3 regions of the Bradyrhizobium sp. Rc2d genome follow, and region 2 is predicted to be linked to each of the others. Evidence: riboswitches for the same ligand, from Rfam matches in the RefSeq annotation. Region 2 holds a riboswitch; each other region holds the start of a gene.
The links. A riboswitch is a leader RNA that binds a small molecule or an ion and turns the genes downstream of it on or off. The one in region 2 is predicted to bind cobalamin.

Region 1 (6,411 bases), on a different contig from region 2:
CAAACAGGATCGGTGGCCTGACGCAGCGCGAGCCGTAGGATTGCACCCATCCGTTCCTGGTAAATGCGAAGCCGGCGAGTTGCTCGCCGAAGTACTGCACCATGTCATTGCGCTCAAATTCACCGTGCACGAGGACGTCCAGACCGATGTCCTCCTGCCAACGTACGGCGCGCGCAGTCTCCTCCTTGAGGAACCTGTCGTATTGCTCGTCGCTCATCGCGCCTCGCGCATGCGCCGCGCGGGCATTACGGACCTCTGTGGTCTGAGGAAACGATCCGATCGTCGTGGTCGGAAAAGCCGGTAGTCCGAAGCGATTGCTTTGGATCTCGGCACGACGGGCAAATGTGCTGGCGCGCCGGCGCATGGTCTGGTCGATAGCTCTCATCCGGACAGCGACATTGGCATCACGGATCTTCGGCGAAGTCCGGCGGACGGTCGCGGCACGTTCCGACTCGGCAAAGGCTGGCGCAACATTTTGGTCGCCCGCGAGTGCACGCGCCAGGATCGCAAGCTCGCGCATCTTCTGAACCGAGAAAGCAAGCCAGCTCTTGACGTCGGAAGCGAGACCGGTCTCGAGTTCAACATCGACCGGCACATGAAGCAGAGAGCAGGATGGGGCGATCTGTACACGATCCTTGCCGAGCTTCGCAATCGCGGGTTCTAGCCGCTGGCGCAGCGACGACAAATTCGACCGCCATACATTCCGGCCGTCGACGACACCGAGCGAGATGACGAGATCACTTCGCCCGCCGGCAATGATCTGATCCAATAACTGTGGCGCTCGAACCAGATCGAGGTGCAATCCGGCAATTGGCAGCCTCAAGGCGGTGTCTAGATTGTCGCCGAGGTCGCCGAAATAGCTGGCAACCATGATCTTCATGGCCGGGCCCTCCTTGGCGAGCCGGTCATAGGCATGTAGCAAAGATTTTCGCGACCCCTCATCCAGATCAAGAACCAGGCAGGGCTCGTCGAACTGAACCCAATTTGCCCCGCGTTTGGCCAATTCCTGCAGAACCTCGATATAGGCCGGTATCAGATCATCCAGTAGTGAGAGTGGCAGGAACGCAGGATCGGCACTCTTGCCGAGCTTCAAGAATGTAACCGGCCCGATCAGGACAGGGCGGGTCTGGAAGCCAAGGGCCTTGGCTTCCTCATACTCCTCGATCGGCTTTCGAGAGCGCAATCTGAAAGTCTGTCCCCTGTGAAACTCGGGGACCATGTAGTGGTAGTTGGTATCGAACCACTTGGTCATCTCCTGCGCGGGTGCGCCAAATCCGCGCGGTCCGTGACCGCAACTCGCACCCTGGTCGTCGCATTGTGAACCGCGGGCCATGGCGAAGTACGTCTTGAGCGAAACGGATTCGGTTTTCGAGGCGTAGATCTCCGGGATAGCGCCAACCATGAGACTTGTGTCGAGCACCTGGTCATACAGCGAGAAATCGTTCGATGGAATGACCGTGACGCCGATAGATTTCTGACGAGCCCAGTTCGCGGCACGCAGGCCAGCTGCGTCCTCGAGCAACTGCTGTTCGCTGCTTTTTCCGGCCCAGTAGCTTTCTAGAGCGAGTTTGAGCTCGCGCCTGGGACCGATGCGTGGCGTTCCGAGCGTGGCAACCGGAAGAGAGAGAAGAGACATAGCGTTAACCCGATGTTGGGGGCAAAGGCCATGGCGGACGCAGGCAGGGGAAGTCGCGCGGTGCGACGGCTGCTTGGCGCACCACCGGGACACCCCGCCCGTGGACGAATATATTGTCGGGGCAGGTCTCCTGGCTCGCGGGTCATCGCTGCTGTCCGGCCTTCCCGAAGCCGCGCAGGCTTCAGTGACATCGTTGGACAGCGGCTCGCCGCTCACAGTTGCGGGGGCAGCGCCGGCATTTTCACCGGCTTCCCTCTTAGCTCCGGATCAAATGGAAACCGGAGAACCTCGACGACTTGGATTATCGGCAAGAGAACTCTTCCGTCAACCTCTCAGATTTGTCTCAAGCTAAATGCTGCGACATCTGCTACGCGAATGGCCATGCATCTCTATCGTTGAGACGATGTAGAAGCGCTCTCCAATCAGCGATATCGGAATGACCATCGGAGCTGCCCGCGGCCCGCACGCCGGATAGGTGGCAGGGACAAATGCGGCTTGCGCGGTCGGGACTGCGGCCTCGAGCAGAACGCATTTGATGCGAGTCCCGGCTTCCGAGCGGTTCTTCGAGCACGTCCGCCGTCCAGCCGCCTTCTCGACCAACAGGATCCGTGTTGAATAGGCCCAAGACACCTGGCGAAGCCAGCAACAGACCCGGCGAGCACGTTGATTTGCGGTGCCAGCCCGACTCCAAATGCTCGGCGGTGAAGATCGGCTTCGCGTCGTTGGCCATCGTGTGCAAAGCGCACCTGGCTGAGGCTGCTCTCGAATTCCGGAGCGCCGCATGTCGCGAAAGGCGCGCCAAACGCGCCAGGGCCCTTCGTCGCAAGTGCCCAACGGCATGGCAGAGATCGAAAGCCCATATTCCGGCAACGATACCGAACCAAACGGTTCAATGGCGGCAACGTGCTCCCAATTCTCATCAGGAACTTGGCACCGAGGCGTTCCGCTGCGCCGTCGAATACCCGCTGCGTGCGAGGTTGCATAAGCCGCGATGGATAGGCTGAATGGAAACATCGAGACGTGGGCAAGTCGGAAAGTCGACAAAGAGGACATAAAACCGGTGCGAATTGCCGTCTATTACGTGGCACGAAGAATGCAAGTCCTCGGCATGCCCAGTCTCCTCCTGCTGGGCAGGTCCAGCACAGCAAATTGAGGCTGTCGCTGGCAACTGAAGTTAGCGGCGCGCGACATAGAGGGGAGCGCATGCTCGCGCGGGACCGGCGGTCGCCCCGTTGCGTCGCCGCTAACTTCTTGCGCTCGCGCATAACAGGTTGAAGGTTGCCCGCTTTGGAATGATGTGTGGATGAATAGGCCGACGGTTATGAAGAAAATGTCTCGAAGACGCGCGCTATGGTTTTGTCTCGGTCGATCACTGATCTGCCTGGCCGGGCTGGCTGCGACGAGCAACAGTGTTCGCGCCAACGACAGCGCGCCTGTCGAAAGAGTCAAGTCAACGTGGCGAGCGCAGGACGGTGAGACAATAGAACAAATTCTCTCCAACGTCTCGAAGGTGGCACACTTCGTCCCTCGAATGTGGGGCGTCGCTGAAGGAGTTGACCAAAGTGAATATGTTTTCGTTTCGTGGACCAGGCACCGGGACAATAAATCAGACGAACAGTACGTTATCGCTTGGAAGATCGCGCTCGACGGGACGATTGAACTTGCGTCGACCTATGCAAAGCCGATGGAATTGGGCTGGCGCGCCCTGGCGCTCTCGTTGATCGCCAGTGAAGTCAAGGCTGGCGAAAGGGACGCAAATCTTCGCTTTCTGCATGACCCGGCCAACTTCAACTTTGTGACGACCAAGCAAGGCCAGCTCGGCAATCTTCTGCGGCAGGGCCGCTGCACTATCGTTGAGCCTGTTGGAGTGGACTACTTGCCGAAGCAGAATGACAAGCCGACCGAGAAAGGTGATCTGTGGCGCGTTCTGCTTTTGGTGAACTGTGATATCCCAGGGCCCCGTTTTTTTACCCACAACGGCGTCATCACTTTCGAGAAGAGCGAAGGACAAGATTGGGAGCCGCAATCCCCTTTTGCCGAGCGTATCGCGGCCTATCCTCCTGGCTCCTGGTTCACTCGCATGGAGCCAAGGAACGGGAAGAGTTAAAGGGGCGGGAAACGTCTCGGTAAATGGTCGCGCAGGGCAAGATCGCGCCGCAGCTCCTTTAGCGCCGAACGCCTCAGAGCAACTGCAAGACATATCAGCTCTAAAGTCGCGGTGTTTACGCCTTCGCAACAGTCGCGAGCCTTTCCCGCAGCCTTCAGCCCATCATCGGAAAAGTCGGGCAGCACGATTGGGCTCGACTCTTTCCGCGAGGAGTCGAGCTCAACGGCGCGTGCCAGCTTGCGAGAACTGGTTTGGCCCCGGCGCACCCCCACGCAGTGAGAGGACACCAATCTGCGAGGGAACCAGCTCTCAATGCCATTCTTCACGGGACCGGGCCTGGAGATGCCTCGGGCCCAAGCCCGATCCGGCGTGCGCGCCGCGCATCGCGCGACTGACTGGCACCCGCAAGAGCGTGGAGCATGCCGACGCCGAGGCGGCACGCGGGATCGAGTGCGGCGACGACACCGGTGAAGACGGCAACGGGGTCGTGTTAGCGACGCCGGCATACCCCTGAGCGCCGGCCCTTTTTCCGAGTGCACCCGGCGAGGAGCCCAGGAGCCGTGCGCGAGGCATTGAGGACCGAACTTGAGTCGGCGCTAGATTTCCTCGCGCGCATTCGTCTGCGCGTCATAGATCCGGATTTGAAGCATCGGAAAACGCTTCTTTAGTTCTGCTCCACCTGCCCTGGCGCCGTCTCTGGTTGCGAATTCGGCTCTGAGCCGGCCATCTACTTCTAGCGCGTAAGAAGAGACCGGCAATTCACGGGTGGCTGCAACCATTTCATTTCCATTGTGCAGTGAGGTGGTTGAGAATGATGCGTAGCTTGAGTCGGCCAACCGCACCAGAGCTACCTGGCCGAGTGCGGTGATGGGCCAACGCATGTTGTGGATTGATGCCTCGCACTGAATGGCTACGATGGCCACTCGCGATCGCCCGACCAGGCGGGCAGCTTACCGCTTGCCCGGTGCGTATACGACAAAGCAACGGCTCGACATGGTTGCCCTTCCAAATTCCCTGGCGCAAACGCACGCCCTCATGCCGGGCTTGGTGGGTCCACTTGTGACCGTGGGGAAACGTACTACGAAAGAGCGGCCGCCCGTCGCGCCGCCTGGGTCATGAACAATCCTGTCCTTGTTACGAACGGGGCGGCTGCACCACGAACGATTATGGTGCAGCGCGGAGGTGCGAAAAGCCACAATGCGATTGGCATCAGCGACCATCCCGGCCGGCTCCAAAGAGGGCTCCGGGTTCTGCACGGTCTGCGCAAACGATACCCATTCAGTTACGCAGCGAGCGTTGAGCTGAACTCCCTGGCGCCTTTGTCCAAATCTCAGAGGAAGCGAGACCAGATTTCTTTCGAACATCGGTCTTTTCGTGACAAGAATTTACGGCGAAATGTCATCCCCCTCGTCGAAACCGTCGGCAGCCTTCTGTCTGCCGATGGAGGTTGGCACGAAGCATAGCAAGGTTGCTCCTCCACGCCTGACTTCCACTCAACCGCCGAAATTCACAGGCGCTTTTTGAAAAAGCGCGGGAGAAACAGCGTTCCGAGGTCGGCTTTCTCCTGACATCGCGAGTTTGGCCCTGAGCGATGGGGATCTCCTCCTCAGGTCGAGAGGGTGCGCGCCCAGAGAGAGAGAGACAGAGAGAGAGAGAGAGAGAGAGAGAGACGGGCGAGGCTCGACGGATACCGCGACACGCACACCGGAAGAAATCGCTTGAACCTCACGCAGCGTCAGGTCGTAGGTTCGAAATCACGACCAAGCTTTCATAAAGCACACGTCAAACGATGCGGGCCCAATAACGGACATGATGCGTCCAGCAGTCGAATGTGGCGGCACCGGATCGTGCGTGAACATAGATCAAGAGCTAAAGGTTATTGTCGGGATGAAACACCGCGTAATGATGGTCGCATTGCTCGCTCTCATCACATCTCCGGTCTGCGCGGCGACACTCAGCGGTGCTCCGCGCATCGTCGACGGCAATACGATCGAGATCGAGCAAACCAAGATTCGGCTCTCAGGCATCGAAGCTCCTGAGACTGATCAGATTTGCCTCGACGCCCACGGCCGGAAATGGGCTTGCGGCGTAGCTGCTCGCGACGAGCTTATCAAGCATTCGAACGGACGAACGTGGGATTGTCATACCACAGGAGTTGATGAGTACAGGAGGTCACTCGGCAGTTGCTTCATCGAAGGCGAGGATGTGAACGCCTGGATGGTGCGCTCGGGCTGGGCACTATCGTCGGGTCCATCTAACCATACCTACGCTATCTATGAGTTGGTAGCGAGCACAGGCTATGCAGGGCTGTGGTCGGGCGCGTTCATCGCGCCTTGGGACTGGCGTCGCCGCAACAAGAGGACGATCATCGTCGGCGCGAGCTCGGTTCCGATCGACGCTCAGGAACTCCTGCTCGGATCCGCTCTGCTATCGGACCCGCCCTCGCCCGAGTGTCTGATAAAAGGCACCGTGGACCTCAACGGCGAGCGCATTTATCACCTGCCCGGGCAACTCAGTTACGGACAGATCGACATGACGAAGAAGCCCGGTGAACGCTGGCTCTGCAGCGAAGCGGAAGCCGAAGCCACCGGGTGGCGTAAAGCCGCGCGATGAGGTGACACGCATGCATGCAGGCCGTTCTCCGAATATGTCCTATCTGACCAAGATC
Region 2 (6,411 bases):
AGCGAGCTATGCCAGTCCGTCGCGGCGCACGGTCGAGACCGCGCAGGCGCTGGGACTCGCGCCCGAGCTGATGCCCGAATTCAGTGAACAGGATTTTGGCGCATGGACCGGCCGTCGGCATGACGACATCGGCGCGGCTGGCGACGAGGCTTATGCACAGTTCTGGAGCGATCCGGCGCGCGGCCGTCCGCCGGGCGGCGAGAGCTTTGAGGACCAGGTCGCGCGCGTCCGGCTGGGACTCTCGCGGATCGGCGCGGGCTCGGCAGCGCTCGTCGTGCATTCCGGCACGGTCCGCGCTGCGCTCTGCATCGCGCTGGATCTGACACCGCAAGCCGCCTTGCGGTTCGTGATCGATCCGCTGTCGCTCACCCGGATCGACCGGCTCGCCACCGGGTGGCGCGTCGTTTCCGTCAATCAGCGGTTGGCCTGAGCCGGGTCAGGCCGGGCGATCCGGTACATTGGCCTGCGCAAACGTCGCCATGCCGTTGTGGAGCGCGCAAGCCAACCGCACCAGCGGCAGCGCGATCGCGGCGCCCGATCCCTCCCCAAGCCTGAGATCGAGGCTGATCAGCGGCTGCACGTTCAGCGCACGCAGCACCAGCCGATGCCCCTGCTCTGCCGATTGATGCGACGGCAGCAGGAACGGCCGGCACGACGGGTTGATCCGCACCGCCGCCAGCGCCGCCACTGACACGATGAAGCCGTCGATCAATACAGGGATGCGGCGTTGCGCAGCCGCGATGATCGCGCCTGAGATCGCCGCGATTTCGAGACCGCCGACGGCACACAGGATGTTTTCAGGCGAAGCCCTCGCAATGCCATGGCGCGCGATCGCGGCATCGATCACCCGCGCCTTGTGCGCCCGTCCGGCCGCATCGATGCCGGTGCCGCTGCCGGCGATCTCCTCGGCGCTGACGCCGAGCAGGCTCGCCGCGATCGCTGCCGAGGTCGTGGTATTGCCGATGCCCATCTCGCCGAAGATCAGCAGATCGGGCTGATTGGCTGCTGCGCGCGCAACCGCGCGCTGACCGGCCTCAAACGCGAATGCCAGTTCCGCAGGTTCGAGCGCAGCTTCCACGCTGAAGTCGCGCGTGCCGCGGCGCGGCTTGTCGGTGACGATTCCCGCCATCTCCTCCTGCGCCAACGTGCCGGCGTCGACCACCTCCAGGCTGGAGCCAAGCTCGCGCGCCAGCACCGAGATCGCGGCGCCGCCGGAGGCAAAATTCGCCATCATCGCAATCGTCACGGCTTGCGGATAGGCCGACACGCCCTGCGCGACGATGCCGTGATCACCGGCGAAGACGATGATCGGCACGCGCGCGGCACCAGGAGATTCCGTCGCTTGCAGGCCCGCAAGCTCTATCGCGAGTTGCTCGAGCCGGCCGAGCGCGCCGGTCGGCTTTGTCAGTTGCGCCTGCCGGGCGATCGCAGCCTCGCGGTGAATCGCGGAGATCTCGGGACACTGTTGGTAGACCCATTCGGGGAGCATGCTGCCTCGCTTAACGCGTGCGCTTGAGAATGTAGCTGTCCATGATCCAGCCATGCCGCTCGCGCGCTTCCTGCCGCATTGCGACAATACGCGAGCCCACTTCGGCCAGCGCGCCGGACATGACGATCTGATCGGGCATGCCGAGATAGGCGCCCCACCAGATCTGAAGCCCGGCGGGATCGAGCGACTGGAACGCCGTGCCGCCGTCGAGCATCACCACCACGGTATCGGTGCCCTGCGGCCAGCCGCCTTCGCGCAAGCGCCGCCCCGTCGTGACCAGGAACGGCTCGCCGATGTCGTTGAGCGGCAGCGCATGCGCCGCGCACAGCGCCTGGATCGAGGTGATGCCAGGCACGACCTCGATATCAGGCAAGGGATCAAGCCGCCGCGCAATGCGCAGCGAGGAGTCGTAGAGCGAAGGATCGCCCCAGATCAGCAGCGCAACCTTGCCCTCGCCGGCGAGATGATTTGCGATCGTTTGCGACCAGGTCGCGGCCACGGCATCGTGCCAATCGTCCACGCTCTTGCGGTAGTCCGCCTCAGTCGCGTCACGCACCGGCAAGTCGAACTCGGCGATGCGCGTGCTCTCGCTGGTGAGCACGTCCGCGCAGATCGTCCGCCGCAGATCCGCAAGATCGGATTTCGCCGTCCCCTTGCGCGGGATCAGGACGAGATCGGCGGCGTTGATGGCTTGGATCGCGGCGCGCGTGAGCTGCCCGGGATCGCCGCAACCGATGCCTATCAGGGAGAGCGTGAGCATCGCGAGCGCGAAGGGCGGCCGCGCCGGCCGCCCTTCGCTTGTCTCTTAAGCGGCGTTATGCAGGCGCGGCGTGACGAGGCCGGGCGCGGTGACGCCACGCAGCGACTTCGCCAGCGCCAGCACGGCGAGATCGGCGAGCGGCTCGATCACGATGACCAGCGCATAGGATGCCGCAAACGTCGCGATGTTGGCGAGATTGGTCGCGCCGAAGCCGGAGCCATACAGCGCCCAGAACGCCACCCAGGCGACGATGCCGGACTGATAGGCGGTCGAGAGCGCCAGCGCCTGGCGGTATTGCAGATCGACGTAAGCCGTGTTGCGCGGAATGATCCGCGTCGCCAGCGCCTGGATCGCGAACAGCGGCACCAGAAGCGTGGTGACGTTCATGCCGTATTGCGGCAGGTCGGTTGGCACGAAGAAGACGCCCTGGAGCAGCAGACCGAACGCAAGGCCGAAGGCGGCGGGCGCAGCACCGAACAGCAGAAACAAGGTCGAGCCCAGGATGAAGTGCACCTCGGAGACGCCGACCGGGAAGTGCGGCAGCACCTGGAAGAAGGTGAAGACGAGGCCGGTGGTGGCGAGCGTGCGCGTCGCGAACGAGCCGATGCCCTGCTCGCGCACGGTCTCGACCGCGAGTTTCAAGGCAACGCCGCCTGCGGCGATGCCGGTTGCGTAACTCAACACGAGCTTGGCGCCCGTGACGATCCCTGGTTCGATATGCATGGTTCAGATCCTTCCTGCCGTCACACCCGACGGCCTTGGCCTCAAATCGTGCAGGGCCGGTCTCCTGGCTCGCGGCTCACTGGGGTTCTCCGGCCTTCCCGGACCTTGCGGCCCAGTGGCTGATCGGAGCCCCTCACCGCTTACAGTCGCGGGGGCGGCTGGGGTTTTGGACGCCGCAATTGGGTCCGCCCATCCCCATTCCCGATTATGCTCCGGCGCTTTGCGCCGCGTCGAGCACCATGCCTCTCCTGTGTGCCTCTTTCGCGAGCCGGGCGTCAAGTGGCGAAGGGCGACGGCGGCCATCATGACGGATCGTCTCCCGCCAGGGCCCCGAACAGGATGACGGCGGCCGTCGAGGCGGCGCCGCCCCGCGCAAGCTGCTCGGCGAGCTCGGCAATCGTGGTGCGGACCAGCCGCTCGTCGGAACGGCCGAGTGATTCCGCAAACAGCGCCGGCGTATCTGCGGCGAGGCCATGGTCGATCAATTTTGCGGCAAGCGCCGGAAAGGTGCGCCGGCCCATATAAACCACGGTGGTTGCCTCGGGATCTGCCAGCGCCGCCCAATTCAGGTTAGGCGGCAGTTCGCCGGTGACGTCGGCCCCGGTCACGAACTGCACCCGCCGCGAGGTGTGGCGCCGGGTCAGGGGGATGCCGGCTTGCGCGGCAGCAACGCAGGCGGATGTGACGCCGGGAATGATCTCGTAGCCGATGCCGGCCTCGCGCAGCGTCTCCAGCTCCTCCTCGAGCCGGCCGAAAATTCCGGCGTCGCCCGACTTCAGCCGCACCACCCGCGCGCCGGTTGCGGCATAATCGACGAGCAGGCGGTTGACATGGTGCTGCTTGGTCGAGGGCCGCCCTGCCCGTTTCCCCACAGCGACGAGATTGGCGCCGGGACGAGCGAGATCGAGGATCGCGCCGGAGGCAAGATCATCATAGAGCACGACGTCGGCCTCACGCAGCCGCGCAGTCCCCTTCACCGTGAGGAGTTCTGGGTCGCCGGGGCCGGCGGAGACGAAAGAAACAAAACCGCTCACCGGTCCTCCGCGATCAGATGGAAGAACGTGCCGGTGGCTTGGCCCCGCCGCGAGCCGGTCTCGGCAATGACCGTGCCGGTTGCATCGTGAACCATGGCCAGCGGCGTGTCGGGCTGGGCGATGATCGTCGAATAATGGAACTCGTGGCCGCGCAGGCGTGCGCCGACCTGATGCCCCGGCATCGGTGCGGCCAGTTCGGCGAGACGATAGCCCAGATGCATGCGGCGCTTGGCAAAGCTGGTCTCCAGGCCGAGCAACCCCGCCATCTCATGGCGCACGCCGTCGGCGTCGGTCAAAGCGATTCCCAACACCATATAGCCTCCGCATTCGCCGTGCACCGGACGCGTTTCGGCAAAGGTGCGCAGGCCGCTGCGAAAGCGTGCATTGGCCGCAATCTTGCCAGCATGAAGCTCGGGATAGCCGCCGGGCAGCCAGCAGACATCGGCGCTTGCGTCAGGCGCTTCATCGGCCAGCGGCGAGAATGTCGAGATCTCGGCGCCGGCCGCGCGCCAAGCTTCCAGCATATGCGGATAGATGAAAGAGAACGCCGCATCGCGGGCCAGCGCGATGCGTTGGCCAGGCGGCGTCACGTTCAGGCCGCTCGCCGCGGGTTGCGGCGACCAGCTGGCTGCCGCTCGCAGCACCCCCTCGAGATCAACATGCTCGGCAACGAAGCGCGCGGCCTCGTCGATCAGCTTGTCGATCTCGGCCTGCTCCTCGGCCTGCACCAGGCCGAGATGGCGCTTCGGCAGGCTGATCTCGGCATGGCGCGGCAGCGCGCCGAACACGGCGATGCCGGCATCGTTCAGCGCGCGCCGCACGAGAGCTTCGTGGCGCTGGCTGGCGACGCGATTGAGCACGACGCCGGCAAGATGCACCCCGGCGCGATAATCACGGAGACCTGCGGCAATCGCCGCCGCGGTCTGCGCTTGGCCCGAGGGATCGATCACCAGCAGCACCGGCCAGCCCAGCATCTCCGCGATGTCGGCGGTCGCACCAGTGCCGGAGACGCCGCGTGCGGCGACACCGTCGAACAGGCCCATCGAACCCTCGGCGAGCACGACATCGGCATTCGCGCCGCTGCTGACGAGATGCGCGATTCCTGCGCGGTCCATCGCCCAGCTATCGACATTGACGGAGGCGCGTCCCGTGGCCACGGCGTGGAAGGCGGGATCGATATAGTCGGGCCCGCTCTTGAAGCACTGCACATTCAATCCGCGATTGCGCCAGTGGCGCGCGAGCGCCAGCGTCAGCGTGGTCTTGCCGACGCCGGAGGCAGGTGCGGAGATGACGAGGCCTGCCGCCATCACGACGCCTCCGGAAAGCGCGGCTCGGCGCCGACCGGCCGATAGCGGCGGTCGTAATCGGCGGCATAGAGGCGGCTCTCGTCAAAATCCGCGGCGCCAAGCGTCCTGCCGACCAGGATCAGCGCGGTCCGCTCCATTTCGCCGCCCACGGCCGCATCGAGCGTTGCGAGCGTGGCGCGCACGATGCGCTGGTCCGGCCAGCTCGCGCGCCATACGATGGCGACCGGACAGTCCGCGCCGTAATGCGGCGTGAGCTCGGCGATGACCTTATCAAGCAGATGGATCGACAGGTGGATCGCGAGCACCGCGCCGGTGGCAGCGAACGCCGCAAGCTTCTCGCCCTCAGGCATCGCGCTGGCACGGCCCGGCGTGCGCGTCAGCACCACGGTCTGAGCGAGACCAGGCAGCGTCAGCTCGGTTTCTAACGCAGCGGCAGCAGCCGAGAACGACGGAACGCCCGGCGTCACCGAATAGGGAATGCCGAGCGCGCGCAGGCGGCGGAGCTGTTCGCCCATCGCCGACCAGATCGAGAGGTCGCCGGAATGCAGCCGCGCGATATCTTTGCCGACCGCATGCGCGGCAACGATCTCCGCGATGATCTCGTCCAGCGACAGCGGCGCGGTGTTGACGATCCGCGCGCCGGGCGGGCAATGCGCCAGCACGCCCTCCGGCACCAGCGAGCCGGCATAGAGACAGACCGGAGAGGCCGCGATCAGATCGCGTCCGCGCAACGTCAGGAGGTCGGCAGCGCCAGGGCCTGCGCCGATGAAATGCACCGTCATGCGCCGTCTCCTTCCGCGATCGCCGCGGTCGCGGTGCGATCCTGCGAGGCCGCCCGCGTCGCGATCAGCCGCGCGCGAGGGCCGGCCGCCGCGAGCGCCGCGGCTTCGGCAACTGATCCGGTGCCGAACTTTTCCGCAATAAGCTTCGACTGCGTCGGCGTGTCGATGCCGGCCAGCAATTCGGCCGGGACGGCCCTGATCGGCACACCGCATTCGCGCGCGAGCTGCCTCAGTGCTTCCGCATCCGCCTTGTCGCTGACGGTCGCCACGGCCGCAAGGCCTTCTAAACCGCCGGCCGCCAGCAGCGCTTCACGCA
Region 3 (6,411 bases), on a different contig from region 2:
TGGCCGATCAGGTGCCCGCGCTCCAGAAGCAGCTGCCGGATCTGCTCGGCATCCGTGCCATGCCGGCGCTGTGCGATCTGCGCATCGGCATCGCCACCGGCGAGGTCCTGACCGGCAGCATCGGCTCCGAGCTGATGATGAGCTTTACCGTGATGGGTGACGCCGTGAACCTCGCCTCGCGGCTGGAGGCCGCCAACAAGGCCTACGGCACCCGCATCCTGATCTCGCAAGCAACGGCGGATGCGATCGGCTCACACCTCGAACTGCGCGAGATCGATCGGCTCGCGGTCGCGGGCCAGCGCGCACCGCAGGCCGTCTTCGAGGTGATGGGCAGGGCCGGCGCACTCACCGATGCGCAAGCGCGCCTGCGCACGCTCTATGCCGAAGGTCTCGATGCCTATCGCGCCGGGCATTTCGACGATGCCCGCGCCGCCTTCAACGCCGCGCTCGAAGCGGTCCCCGGCGACGGTCCCTCGCGCACGCTGCTCGGCCGCATCGCGCAGTTCGAGGTCAACCCACCGGACGAGGGTTGGGACGGCGCCTGGCGGCTGGAGCAGAAATAGCATTGCCTGCCGTCCGGCGTCGCCGAACGGAAAAAACGATTCTACTCCATAACGATGTTCGCCGTGACCTATTTCCCGGGCTTAGGCTCGACGCCCCTGAGGCGTCAGATGGGGACACGCCGATGACACACCTTGAGGACAGGCTCGAACGGTTCGAGACGCTCTCCGCCGAGTGCGAGCTGATCGCCAAGCTCGCCACCGACAGCACCAAGCGCGAGTTCTATCTGAAGCTCGCCGAGCAGTACCGCCAGCTGGCAGTGGATATGCGGCAGGCGATCGCGACCAGCGCTGCTGCTTGAGGCCGACTGCAATCCGTTCTTAACATTTGGCGCGCATTCTCAGACGCATGCGGGCGTCACTGATTGGCGATGGCTCGCGGTGGGAAGGCCGGGGCTCGTTGCGATGCAGCGCGCCTCGCGAGTGTCACTTGCCATGTTTGACGGGCAATCCCATGCGCCTCGTTGCAGTGATCATATTCGCGCTCATGACGGCGGCCTGCGATCAGGAGCAGGACATCACCGGCTCGACGTCGACCTGCCCGATGCGAAACTACAGCTACAATCCTCGCGACATGAACCAGTGCGTCAGCGCCTGCAAGTCATGCGATCACGGCACCACGGTCACCTGCACGACCTCCTGCACCCTCAAGGGGGCTCGCTGAGTTCTTGATGCGTGCGAAGGTCGGGAGCGACGCACCCAAAGTCGCTGACGACGCGCCAAAAGACAGGAGGCCGTCGGCGGTGCCCAGGCACCGGAACGATTCACTTGGATCAATCATTGAAGGAAGCGGGCAGGACGTGGAGTCCGATTGAATGGGTATGCTCGATCCCGGCCGCCTCCTGGTGTCGTGCTCGCATTGCGACGCTTGGCCGATGGCTGCCAACGTCAAACGTTCAACCTGGTCGGCATTCCCGCGTGAGGTCCGTTTCGTGTGTCGGCGCTGCCGCCGCGAGGAGACCGCGATCGTCTCTGCCTCCGGCGAACTGACGCCGATCAAGCGCATCGATGTTCCGCCACGCGACGTCGCCGTCGCTTGGGCGCAGGCCCAGCGCCCGCGAGGGCGGACGTAGCTGCTGGGCCGCTGCTTGCGGGACGCACCGGTAGCGGCGAGTTGTCGCTGCCAGATGCAACCGGCCGATTGACTCCCGGGCTGCACGACTCGTAAAAGATCCACGACGGTTCTCCTCACGGAGATCAAAAGGGAACGTGGTGCGAGATTTTCCCAACGCCGGGATCTTCTCAATGCCATGGCTGCCCCCGCAACTGTAAGCGGCGAATCTCTCGTCCTATGCCACTGGGAATCTCGGTCCTGGGAAGGCGACGGAGAGGTCACGACCCGCGAGCCAGGAGACCTGCCGTCAGCCGTGGTCACACGCGAAGATGTCGGTCGGGGAGTACAGACATTAGCTTCACCGGAGCGATCGATCGCTCCGTCGTGAAACCTCGTTCGCTGTGACGTGCCACTGACGTCCTGCCGAGGTTTTATTCGCATGTCTTCCGTTTCCGCCGCCGTCCGGTGCCGTCGCACGGCCTGGCTGGCGTCCAGCTTCATCATTCCCGTTGTTGTCCTCAATATGAGGGGCGCCCGCGCCCAGACTGCCGCCGAGCAGTTGCCACCGGTCGAAGTGACCAGGCCCGACGATCAGAACCGCACGCGTGCCAGGGCGAGCAGCGATGGCGACACGGGGAGGCGCCGGGCGATGCCGAACGGCGCGCCGACAGGGGCCGGCTCGTCCGGCTCTGGCGGCGAGGCGGCCAGCAACAATGGAGGCATCGTCGGCGCCGCCACGAGCGTCATCACGGCCGCCGACATCGCCCATGCGCCGTCGCAGACGCTTGCCGAGATCATCTCGACGCAAGTACCGGGCGCCCAGATCACGACGTTCTATGGCGGTCCGATCGGCGCCAAGACCAGTGTCGACCTGCGCGGCTTCGGCGCGTTCGCAACCGCCAACACGCTGGTGCTGGTCAACGGACGACGGCTGAACGACATCGACATGGCGCAGGTGGACCTTGCTACCATCCCGCTCAATTCCATCGAGCGTATCGAGATCACGCGCGGCAATTCCGGTGCGGTGCTCTATGGGGACAATGCGGTCGGCGGCGTCATCAACATCATCACCAAGAACGGCGTCGGCAGACCGCCCATGGCCGCGCGCATCGAGGCCGGCTTCGGCTCGTTCAACACCAGGCTCGGCAACGTCTCGACATCGCTCAATTCCGGTCCGTGGTCGACCTCGTTTTACGGCAATACCGTCAAGACCGATGGCTATCGCGACAACAATCGCTATTCCCAGGAGAACGGTGTCGGCAATCTGAACTACACGACGCCGGGGTTGACTGCTTTCCTGACCGTGACCGGCGACAATCAGGAACTGCGACTGCCGGGCGGCCGCACCGTCGATCCCTCGATCGGCCTCGATGAGCTCGCGACCAACCGGCGAGCGACCAGCACGCCCTTCAACTATGCCAACCAGCAAGGTTTTGGCGCGACAGCGGGTTTCACAAAAACCCTGGTGAACGGCGTCGATCTCATCGTCGACGGCGGCATGCGCGACAAGAGGCAGCAGAGTGCATTCTTCTCCAGTCCGACGCCGGTGCCCGCCTTCTTCACCTCGACCTATGTCGACGCCGATCTGACGACGTGGTCGATCACGCCGCGGCTCAGCGTGAAGAGCCTTCTGCTCGGAATGCCGTCGCAGCTCTTGACCGGCATCGACTATTACGATTCGAGCTTTCAGCAGAACCGCGGCGCCGGCCAGGGTCTCGCCGCCTGGCACAATTACGACCTCAGGCAGCAGACGGTTGCAGGCTATCTTCAGCACACATTGGGTGTGACGTCGGCGACCGACGTTTCCTATGGCGCGCGGGTGCAGACCATCAGTCTGTCGGCACGTGACAATTTTGATCCGACGGCTCCGTTCAACGCCGACATCGGCGCGCTCCCGCTCAGGAGCGACGAGACTCAATATGCACTGCACCTCGGTGCCGAGCATCGCCTCAGCGACATGGTCTCGCTGTTCGGCCGCGCCGCGCGGGCGTTTCGCACGCCTGACGTCGACGAGCGGGTGTCGTCGGGACCCTCATTCGACCCCTTCTTCAATCCGCTGCCGCAAACGTTCCAGCTCAAGACCCAGACCTCGCAGGATGCCGAGGCTGGGCTGCGTATCAAGGGAGGCGGTCTTCAGATGCAGAGCAGTCTCTATCTGATGGACCTCACCAACGAGATCCATTTCAATCCAATCCTGTTCTACAACACCAATCTCGATCCGACCCGCCGTTTCGGCTCGGAGACCAGTGTCTCCTATCGCGTCAACGACGCTCTGCTCTTGCGCGCCGGCGCGGCTTATACGAGGGCTGTCTTCCGAGAGGGCATCTGGGCCGGCAATGACGTGCCGCTGGTCTCGCGCTACACCGCGAGTGCGGGCCTCACCTGGAACATCTGGCAGAACTATGTCGTGCTCGACGCCACCGCGCGGTTCTGGAGCGAGCGTCGCATGGACAACGACCAGGCGGGAACTCAGAAGCCGATCCCTGCCAATGGCACGATCGACCTCAAGCTCAGTGGTCAATATGAACGGTACTTCTGGTCGCTCAGCGTCAACAATTTGCTGAACGCGCTCTACTACGACTATGCAGTCGCAAGCACCTTTACCGACGGTCGCTTCAGCGCCTATCCGCTGCCCGGCCGCAGCTATCTGCTCAAGGCCGGCGCCACGTTCTGACGTCGATAGGGCTGTCACACGTCCCCAAATGGTCTAGAATTCGAATAGAAGGAGATCACTTATGGCTCTCAGCATCCAGCCGTCTCACGCCGATCGCCTGCTGCTTCATCCGGTGACGCCGCGCCTTGCGCCGATGGTCTGCTTTGCGCTGCTGACGGCGTCATGCGCGCTCGCAAGCTTCGCGCTCGCCTGTGCAACACCGTTCGCGGCCTTTGCCGTCGTCGCGGCGGCGATGCTGCCGCTACGCCCGGCGCTGCTCGTCGTCACCGGCTCCTGGCTCGTCAACCAGACCATCGGCTTCGGCGCGCTGCATTATCCCGTCGACGGCAGCACCGTCGCCTGGGGTTTTGCGATCGGCGCGGCCGCGCTGCTGTCGACCGCCATTTCGTCCGCGGTGCTGCGTATGCTGCCGCAGGGCCGCACGCCGCTGGCCGTCACGCTCGTCGCCGCCTATGCGGCCTATGAGCTCGCGCTGCTCGCCGCGACGCCGTTCCTGGGCGGAGAGGGCGCCTTCACCGCAGTCATCGTGACGTGCCTTGGGCTGACCAGTGCCGCCTGGCTCGTCGGTCTCGTCGCCGCCTGCGAGATCGTCCGTCTGCTCGATCCGTTCGGGCGCAAGGGAGCGATGTCGGCCTGAGCGCCGCTGCGTTCGACGTGGCGCCATCCGGGCTACGGGATTTTGCTGTGTCGCTCCTCTGTCAATCCTAGCTCGCGAAAATATTCCGCTTTACCGAAATTCGGAATTGGCGTATGTGTCGCCCATCCCGGCTCATCCTTGAGGGGCGATCATGTGTCGTGATGATCGCAGAGCCGGGCTTGCGGTGGACGCGGCAGCGTCGGGCGCGAAAGCTGCGGGCAGGGCGGATTGCTCTCCGTGAGCCCTAAAGTTTCGCGCAGACGGACGGCGCTGTCAGGTTCGTCGCGCCAGCATTTCGATGGCAACGTGCACAACGCCGTCGAACCCTGTGGCGCAGGCGAACCGCGCGTACGGCAAAACCGTGTGGTCCTGGCCGTCGTTGCTACGGTCAAGCCCTGGCGGATGCGGCATTGGCGTCAACCGGCGCGGTGTCGGTGACTTTCGCTGGGGTGAGGGAGGCCAGAAGGAATTCGGCTCCCGGGAGAGCGCGGCATAAGCCGTCCAACCACTGCGCAGGGAAGGCCGTGTGTTGGGCTTCACCTGTATGCTGCTGTGCGGTCTTCTCTGCGTGTGCTTTTCGCGCAGCGGACCGCGGGTGCCAGCCGGCACCCGGCCTTCCCTGCGCCCTCTTGGATCTAGAGGGTCGAGTGACGAAGCAAAGCTCGGGCGAAACGCGCCGCGAGAATGGGGACGTATGTCTGCGACCACACGCGCGCCGTCATCGCCCGGCTTGACCGGGCGATCCAGTACTCCGAGACGCTTGTGATTGAACCGAGAGGCCGCGGCGTCCTAGATTCCCCGCCGGAGCCTGTCATCGGGCTCGCCGAAGGCGAGACCTGGTGGCGGGGAATGACAGTGGCATTTGGAGGATGACGGCGATGCCCCTTGCTCTGTCATTGCGAGGAGCCCTTGCGACGAAGCAATCCAGAATTTTGCCGCGGAGGGATTCTGGATTGCTTCGCTGCGCTCGCAATGACGCTGTGGAGGCAGCATGCGCCACACTGCGCCTCGTGCCCCGGACGCAGCGCAGCGTCACCCTGGCGATGCGAAGCATCGTCCAGCGACGATGCGCTGCAGAGCCGGAGCCCACGTCGCTGCGTCGTGCCGTGTGGCCCTGGATCCCGGCTCTGCGCCGCAACCGCTGCGCGTCCGGGACATGAGAGGGGCTCGGTGGTGCAGCAGGGCGGCGTCGACTCAGCCGACTGCCTCATCGTCAAACGGGGCGCGTTGCCCGTGCCGTGAAATCGGAAGTTGTGGATCATCATCCCGCGAGGGTATCTTAGTAGGACAATCCGTGTCTTCCACGCCACGATTGTTGTGTTCAAGCAACAGTGATTGGCGTTTTAACCCTCATCCCCGGCCGTTCGCATCAGCGCCGCTTTTTGGCCACACCCGAACATGAATAAAATCACTCTAATGATTTAAGGGCAGCGGCAGTCTTCGACGGCGACGGAAAATCCCAAGGTCGATTCAAATCTTGGCTCTG

Region 1: it holds a riboswitch for cobalamin, as region 2 does, so the genes downstream of both, metE (5-methyltetrahydropteroyltriglutamate--homocysteine S-methyltransferase) here and BLV07_RS17355 (energy-coupling factor ABC transporter permease) in region 2, are expected to answer to the same signal.
Region 3: it holds a riboswitch for cobalamin, as region 2 does, so the genes downstream of both, BLV07_RS12825 (TonB-dependent receptor) here and BLV07_RS17355 (energy-coupling factor ABC transporter permease) in region 2, are expected to answer to the same signal.

Annotation. Positions count from the first base shown of each region.
Region 1 covers NZ_FNCU01000040.1:48,654-55,064, forward strand. Annotated here, with positions in the region: gene metE (5-methyltetrahydropteroyltriglutamate--homocysteine S-methyltransferase) at 1-1,636, opposite strand, end outside; cobalamin riboswitch at 1,740-1,942, opposite strand; gene BLV07_RS34000 (nodulate formation efficiency C protein) at 2,940-3,743, shown strand; gene BLV07_RS49120 (hypothetical protein) at 4,340-4,666, opposite strand; gene BLV07_RS34010 (thermonuclease family protein) at 5,646-6,356, shown strand; gene BLV07_RS34015 (carbonic anhydrase) at 6,367-6,411, shown strand, end outside.
Region 2 covers NZ_FNCU01000012.1:182,241-188,651, forward strand. Annotated here, with positions in the region: gene BLV07_RS17340 (histidine phosphatase family protein) at 1-430, shown strand, start outside; gene cobT (nicotinate-nucleotide--dimethylbenzimidazole phosphoribosyltransferase) at 437-1,489, opposite strand; gene cobF (precorrin-6A synthase (deacetylating)) at 1,500-2,249, opposite strand; gene BLV07_RS17355 (energy-coupling factor ABC transporter permease) at 2,295-2,972, opposite strand; cobalamin riboswitch at 3,010-3,229, opposite strand; gene cobA (uroporphyrinogen-III C-methyltransferase) at 3,275-4,006, opposite strand; gene BLV07_RS17365 (cobyrinic acid a,c-diamide synthase CobB) at 4,003-5,313, opposite strand; gene cobM (precorrin-4 C(11)-methyltransferase) at 5,313-6,095, opposite strand; gene BLV07_RS17375 (cobalamin biosynthesis protein) at 6,092-6,411, opposite strand, start outside.
Region 3 covers NZ_FNCU01000008.1:42,559-48,969, reverse strand. Annotated here, with positions in the region: gene BLV07_RS12840 (adenylate/guanylate cyclase domain-containing protein) at 1-563, shown strand, start outside; gene BLV07_RS47480 (hypothetical protein) at 686-862, shown strand; gene BLV07_RS12835 (hypothetical protein) at 1,015-1,224, shown strand; gene BLV07_RS12830 (hypothetical protein) at 1,376-1,633, shown strand; cobalamin riboswitch at 1,723-1,937, shown strand; gene BLV07_RS12825 (TonB-dependent receptor) at 2,054-4,288, shown strand; gene BLV07_RS12820 (hypothetical protein) at 4,350-4,925, shown strand.